DNA from 3 places in the Halobacillus sp. AWH4_228 genome. Region 1 is predicted to be linked to each of the others. Evidence: riboswitches for the same ligand, from Rfam matches in the RefSeq annotation. Region 1 holds a riboswitch; each other region holds the start of a gene.
What was found. Region 1 has a riboswitch for S-adenosylmethionine ahead of ACXADP_RS11550 (sulfite exporter TauE/SafE family protein). Riboswitches for the same ligand answer to the same signal wherever they lie in the genome.
Positions count from the first base shown of each region.

Region 2: it holds a riboswitch for S-adenosylmethionine, as region 1 does, so the genes downstream of both, ACXADP_RS09100 (homocysteine S-methyltransferase family protein) here and ACXADP_RS11550 (sulfite exporter TauE/SafE family protein) in region 1, are expected to answer to the same signal.
Region 3: it holds a riboswitch for S-adenosylmethionine, as region 1 does, so the genes downstream of both, ACXADP_RS19595 (PLP-dependent aspartate aminotransferase family protein) here and ACXADP_RS11550 (sulfite exporter TauE/SafE family protein) in region 1, are expected to answer to the same signal.

Region 1 covers NZ_JBSWTE010000001.1:2,277,098-2,279,363, reverse strand. The annotation lists gene ACXADP_RS11550 (sulfite exporter TauE/SafE family protein) at 202-1,110, opposite strand; SAM riboswitch class I at 1,208-1,310, opposite strand; SAM riboswitch class I at 1,508-1,622, shown strand; gene ACXADP_RS11545 (phosphoadenylyl-sulfate reductase) at 1,710-2,266, shown strand, end outside.
Region 2 covers NZ_JBSWTE010000001.1:1,816,216-1,818,481, reverse strand. The annotation lists gene ACXADP_RS09105 (DJ-1/PfpI family protein) at 31-654, opposite strand; SAM riboswitch class I at 1,005-1,109, shown strand; gene ACXADP_RS09100 (homocysteine S-methyltransferase family protein) at 1,282-2,266, shown strand, end outside.
Region 3 covers NZ_JBSWTE010000001.1:3,800,774-3,803,039, reverse strand. The annotation lists gene ACXADP_RS19600 (trans-sulfuration enzyme family protein) at 1-601, shown strand, start outside; SAM riboswitch class I at 678-786, shown strand; gene ACXADP_RS19595 (PLP-dependent aspartate aminotransferase family protein) at 920-2,266, shown strand, end outside.

The DNA.
Region 1 (2,266 bases):
GCAGCGCTTCTGGATTTAGAACAGCGTTCGCAGGCTGTCGGGATTTTTCCCGGCAGCCTTTTGTAATGGTCTATGGTCTGAATGCAGGAGCGGAGATGAAAGAAATGGTTTCACAGAGGATATTGATCAACCATTAGACAAACGCCTTGGCGGTTTGTTTTCTAAGCTTGTCATTCTATAAGCTGAAAGCGCAGTTCTCCATTAGAACTGCGCTTTTTTTAACCGTGTTTCCGTCTGCGGGTGCCGGTGCCGTTGAATATATTTTCGAACTGAGAAGATAACGGCAGCAGCATATCCGGCAAGAAGCAGGCTGTAGATGATAACTAAGGTCTGTTCACTCCATGTGGCATAGGTGAGCAGGGTCCGGCTGTTCGTCAAGATGATAAATCCACCCGCCGCTACCCCAAGCACGAGAGGGGGGAGTTTTTTCACAAGCCAGGCAGCGAGGGGGGCTGCAATAACGCCACCGATCACAAAGGCGAGCACAAGCATCCAGCTCAGCTCTTCCCACCCAAGGAAGATCAGGAAGCCGGCCGTAGCAGATAAAGTAACGATGAATTCACTTGTATCTACGGTGCCGATGACTTTTCTGGGAAGGATTCCTTTGCTGGATAAGAGAACAGGTGTATTTACCGGCCCCCAACCCCCGCCGCCCACGGCATCAAGAAAACCGCCCAGAAAACCTAAGGGAAACAAGAAGCGCCGTCGAAATGGTCTTTTTTCTGTATGCAAGGGCTTCACTCGATTCATCAGTAAAAAGCGGATGACCACATAAACGCCAAGCCCTAGTAAAAAAACGGAAATGTACGGACGGATCAGCTCACCTGGAATCCAGCTGAGCAGAGCAGCCCCGGCAAAGGCACTGATCCCTCCGGGGAGAGCAAGAGTCAAAACGAGACGCTTATCCACGTTGCCGAATTTATAATGGGAAAACCCGGAAGCTGCCGTTGTAGCAATCTGGGACAAATGAATAGAGGCGGAGGCCACCGCCGGAGCCATTCCATAGGCGAGGAGGATGGTGGAGGAGCTTAAACCAAATCCCATTCCGAGGGCTCCATCCATCAATTGAGCAAAGAATCCAACCAGTGAAAATATAAGTAATTTCTTCATCGTACCTCTCCTTTTGATTAAACACATAAGATTACTTGGTTTTAACCATGAAGAGGCATAAAAAAACCTCTTCATCCAGAAGAGGTCAAGCTTCCTCTCCTTATCTTTCAGACCACCGTCTGCTGGAATGAGCACCTTTTCCAATGTGAGGTTGCTGCGGGATCATCAGACCAGTTTCCTCCCCCGGCTCTTTATAAGGATATATGTAGCCCGCGCTGAAAGCGGAATTCCTAAGTACATGAATAATATATTCAAAGCTAAAACATGGATGACGATTTGTCAATGGTTTACAATAAAATAAACAGAAAACTAGTAATATTTAAAATGCATGTTGACATATCTTTAAATCGGGTCTAATATTTGAATCAAATCTTTTGAACAAAATCTGGAAACATTTTTCTTATCGAGAGAGGTGGAGGGACTGGCCCTTGGAAGCCTCGGCAACGGATCTGTCGTCATGAACAGAAGCTGTGCCAATTCCAGCAGGTGATCAACACTTGGAAGGATAAGAAGAACGGTTGAATCATGTATAATGACTCTCCTTTCTTCTTACCATCAGAAGAAAGGTTTTTTTGTTGAAGATAAGAAAGGAGGAGCTTATGAATACGAGTGCACCGACATATGGAACATTCACCGGGGATCCTTTACTTTATATGGATATTGATGATGGACACAAAGGGGCAGAGAGTGTGATTCAATGGGCTTACGGGCATTATGGAAAACAGCTCGTTTATGCGTGCAGCTTCGGTGCTGAAGCGATCGTACTGCTTGACTTCATTGCAAAGGCACAGCCGGATGCCGACGTCGTTTTTCTGGACACTGGACTTCATTTCCAGGAAACCTATGATTTGATAGACAAAGTGAAAAAGAGGTATCCGGATTTGAACATCCATATGAAAAAGCCGGAATTGACAGTGGAAGAACAGGCAGAGGAATATGGTCCGGCCCTTTGGAAAAGGAATCCCGACCAATGCTGTGCCATCAGAAAAATCAAACCGCTGGAAGAAGCCCTGACAGGAGCGGCGGCCTGGATGTCGGGATTAAGAAGAGAACAATCTGCAAGCCGGAGTCATACGAACTTCGTCAACAAGGACGAACGCTTCCAGTCCATCAAGGTATGCCCCTTAATTCACTGGACATGGGAAGACGTATGGAC
Region 2 (2,266 bases), 460 kb from region 1:
TTGAGACAACACTTTCATCTTCTATTGAATCTATTTCTCTAAGGTTTCCATCAATATGTAAAAGTACCGGGGATCACCTGTGTTGAAGTACGTATACCACGCTTCCAGGGTTCTTTCCGAAAAAACGTCCAAGTGCTTAAGTATAAGATTCGCAAATAAAAGGGCTCCTGCAGAGCTGGCTGTTATAAGGTTCTGATCCGCTACGGCCTTTATGTCCTTGTAATACGCCTCCCCATCATAGTTCGGACGGACCATATAAAGATATTCAAGACTGTTGCTGTTATGGAAACGAATGTTTAACAAACCGGCTTCAGCAAGCATCGGTGTGGCCCCACAAATGGCAGCAACCGTCGCCCCACAGTCCAGAAGCTTCGCTGCTTTATGTATGATGGGTTGATGGATACATCGGTTCCACGTATCTGCTCCGGGCAGCAGCAAAACGGTCGAAGGAGAAAGGAGGATCTCATCCGTGGTTATATCAGGTGTAATCCTCATCCCTCCTTTTGTCGTAATTGTTTCTTTTCCTGCCCCTGCCACCTGAAGTGAAACATCTTCCCGTCTTCTTTTAAAGTACTGCCCCGAGTTCAACTCAGCGGTTACATAGCCAAGTTCCCAGTCTGCCAAGGTATCTAAAGCATAGACATAAACGTTCATTCTACCAACCTCCATTTTTTACGCACTTCCCACCACAATCCCTAAGACAGAAAAACCATTCCTGTTAAGACAGAACACATCGCCTGCTCCCCCATACAAAACCTTCTATAAGGGACTACGAAATGCCTTGTATAAAGTTTCATAATGAAGAGAACCCCTCCACCTATAAGTCTACGTTCATTTTCCCATTATCGTCGAAACGGCGCTGCCTTCTTAACTTCCGCTTTTAAATACCGGTGTATTTTTTCCGAAAATTCTATTGATTCTCACTATATTTTCCTGTAATGTATAACGCAAGCGAAAGGATACACGTTGATCAAACGGATCAGCTGCTTTAAAAATTACATACGAACTTATCCAGAGAGGTGTAGGGACTGGCCCTTTGATACCTCAGCAACCAGCCATTGGCACGGTGCTAAATCCAGAAGGCAGTTATACTGCCTTGAAGATAAGGAGTCTTAGATAAATGGAAGGCCCCTTATCAAAGGAGGTCTTTTTTTAATGGAAATATACACCACTTCTTCTGTTAAAAAGAGCTCCATCAGAATCTGTGAGTCAGCATATTCCTTTAGAAGGATGAGCTTTCTAATATATTTATTCAATACCAAATGGAAAGGTTGTTGTGAAATGAAACGATCATTAGAGCAGAGGTTACAGGATGGACCCGTCATTTGTGGAGAAGGTTACTTGTTTGAATTGGAGCGCCGCGGCTATTTACAAGCTGGATCCTTCGTACCGGAAGTAGCGCTGGATAACCCGGAGGCACTCAAACAGACTTATCGAGACTATATGCTTGCGGGCTCCGACGTTGTGTTAGCATTCACGTATAACGGTCACCGCGAAAAAATGAGAATTATTGGAAAAGAAGAATTACTGGAACCGCTCAACCGTCAGGCAATTCGTCTGGCTAAAGAGGTGGCTCAAGAGCATCCAGAGGAAGAAGCTCTTGTGGCTGGGAACGTTTCCAATACCAACCTGTTCAATCCGGATGATCCTGAAGCTGTTGAGAAAACAAGGAGCATGTTTGCAGAGATGATCGGCTGGTGTAAAGAGGAAGGTGTAGATTTCGTGAATGGTGAAACCTTCTACTACTATGAAGAAGCTCTGATTGCTCTTGAAGAAATTCAAAAGCAGGACCTCCCTGCTGTCATCACATTCGGTCTGATGGGGGAGAACGTCTTGCGGGATGGCTATGAAGTCGAAGAGGCCTGCCGCTTATTAGAAGAAAAAGGGGCGCTCGTTGTAGGAATGAACTGTTTCCGCGGTCCGGCAACGATGCAGCCGTACGTTGAGAAAATCCGTAAAACCGTGGACGGTTATGTTGGGGCCCTTCCAATCCCTTACCGGACAACGGAGGAGCATCCTACTTTCTTCAACCTGCCGGACGGTGGCTGTGCCTGCACGCTCCCAACGGAAACAACGTTCCCAACATCTCTCGACCCGCTCTATACGAACCGCTATGAACTGGCGGAATGGGCTAAGGAAGCTCACGGTATCGGTGTGAACTACCTGGGACTCTGCTGTGGAGCGTCTCCGGCTATGCTTCGTGAAGTAGTCGAAACTGTCGGACGCACAGCTGTAAACTCCACGTATTCACCAGATATGAAGAAAC
Region 3 (2,266 bases), 1.5 Mb from region 1:
TACATTCGCCACCCCCTATCTTGTCCAGCCCTATCAGTATGGAGTGGACCTTGTTGTGCACAGTGCAACGAAATACATAGGCGGTCATAGTGATGTCACGTGCGGCGTCCTTGCCGGTTCGGAAGCATTGATTTCCAAAGCAGCCCAGAAAATCGTGACTCTTGGAGCAAATTTAAGTCCGTTTGAAGCTTGGTTGACCCAGAGAGGAGCCAAAACCCTTGCACTCCGGATGAAACAACAGTCTGCGAATGCAAAAAGTGTTGCAGAGGCACTTCGGGAGCATATTGGGGTTAAAAAGGTGTTTTATCCTGAATACGTATCTGAACGTGGTCATGGAGCGATTGTTACCATCGAGCTCAATGAGAGCGTGGATGTGGAAGCCTTTTTCAAATCTCTTGGATGGATCAAAATTGCACCGACACTCGCTGGTGTCCAGACAACTGTGTCCTACCCTGTCCGTACGTCGCACAGGGCTCTGTCAGAAACTGAACGTGAAAAAATCGGAGTGAACGATTACGTCATCCGCTTATCCATAGGAATTGAGAGCGATGAAGATATCATTCATCAGCTGAAAAGAACCATTGACGCTTCAATAAAATAAAAATTCAGAATGTTATTGACATTGATGCAGATGGTCAGCTATAATTCACAACATAATCAAAATTAAATAACTAGTACTCTTATTAAGAGCGGCTGAGGGAATAGGCCCTGTGAAGCCCGGCAACCTTCAAACATCGGTTTGAAAAGGTGCCAAGTCCTACAGATCATGGATCTGGTAGATAAGAGGAGGATATCAGCACGTTCAGCCCTCTTCTTATATGGAAGAGGGCTTTTTGCATGGATAAAGACGCTGTAAGGACCAGTTTCTTTTTAAAACTGATTAAAATGATGAGAATAATAAACTTTAGGAGGCCATACAATGACCAACTCTTTTGAAGGCTACGATATTGATACCATTTCTCTGCACGGTGGACAGTCACCAGATCCTACGACCGGTTCAAGGGCCGTTCCGATTTACCAGACCACATCCTATGTGTTTCATGATACCGATCACGCCCAGAGCCTTTTTGCCCTCGATGAACCGGGGAATATTTACTCCCGGCTCGGAAATCCGACGGTGGACGTATTCGAAAAACGCATGGCTCTTCTGGAAGGCGGAGTAGCCTCGGTAGCGACGGCTTCAGGCATGTCCGCCATTGCACTGGCCATTTTGAATGTAGCTGGTGCAGGAGATGAAGTCGTGGCAGCATCCAATTTATACGGCGGAACTTATAATTTATTCGCCAACACTTTACCGCGGTATGGCATTAATGTTCATTTTGTTGACCCGGTCGATCCGGACAATTTCAGACAGGCCATCAATGAGAATACGAAGGCCGTCTTCGCTGAGACCATCGGCAACCCGAGTCTTCACGTGCTTGATTTTGAGAAGGTGTCCGCCATTGCCCATGAACATCAGGTTCCATTGATCGTCGATAACACGTTTGCCACACCTTACACGTGCCGTCCGATTGAACACGGAGCTGACATTGTCGTCCATTCGGCCACGAAATGGATTGGTGGCCATGGAACAGCTATCGGCGGCGTCGTTGTCGACGGCGGGCAGTTTGACTGGGGCAATGGAAAGTTCCCTGTTTTCACAGAGCCGGATCCGAGCTACAACGGGATCGTTTATACAGCCGATTTCGGCACGCTCGCCTACATTACAAAACTCAGGGTTCAGCTGCTTCGTGACTTTGGCTCCTGCCTCAGTCCGCAGAACGCTTTCCTTCTGCTCCAGGGACTTGAAACGCTACATTTGCGGGTGGAACGTCATTCAGATAATGCCCGGGAAGTGGCTGAATACTTGGCGGAACACCCCGATGTGGAGTGGGTTTCCTACCCCGGCTTGAAAAACCATCCGGCCCATGAACTGGCCAATCAATATTTAGAGGGCGGCTACGGTTCCATTGTCGTATTTGGAATCAAAGGAGGCAGAGAAGCTGGGAGTCAGGTGATCAACAACATCTCGTTGTGGTCCCATGTCGCCAATGTCGGCGATGCGAAATCTCTGATCATCCACCCGGCGTCTACGACCCACCAGCAGCTTTCTGTTGAAGAGCTTGCGGCGACCGGAGTGACGGAAGAGCTGATTCGTCTTTCCATCGGACTCGAATCCAGCAAGGATTTAATCAATGACCTGGATCGGGCCATTGCCAAGGCAACAGGCAATGATTCCGGAAAGCGGGCAATCACAGAGAATGATGAAGGTGTCATCAAGTGGGCG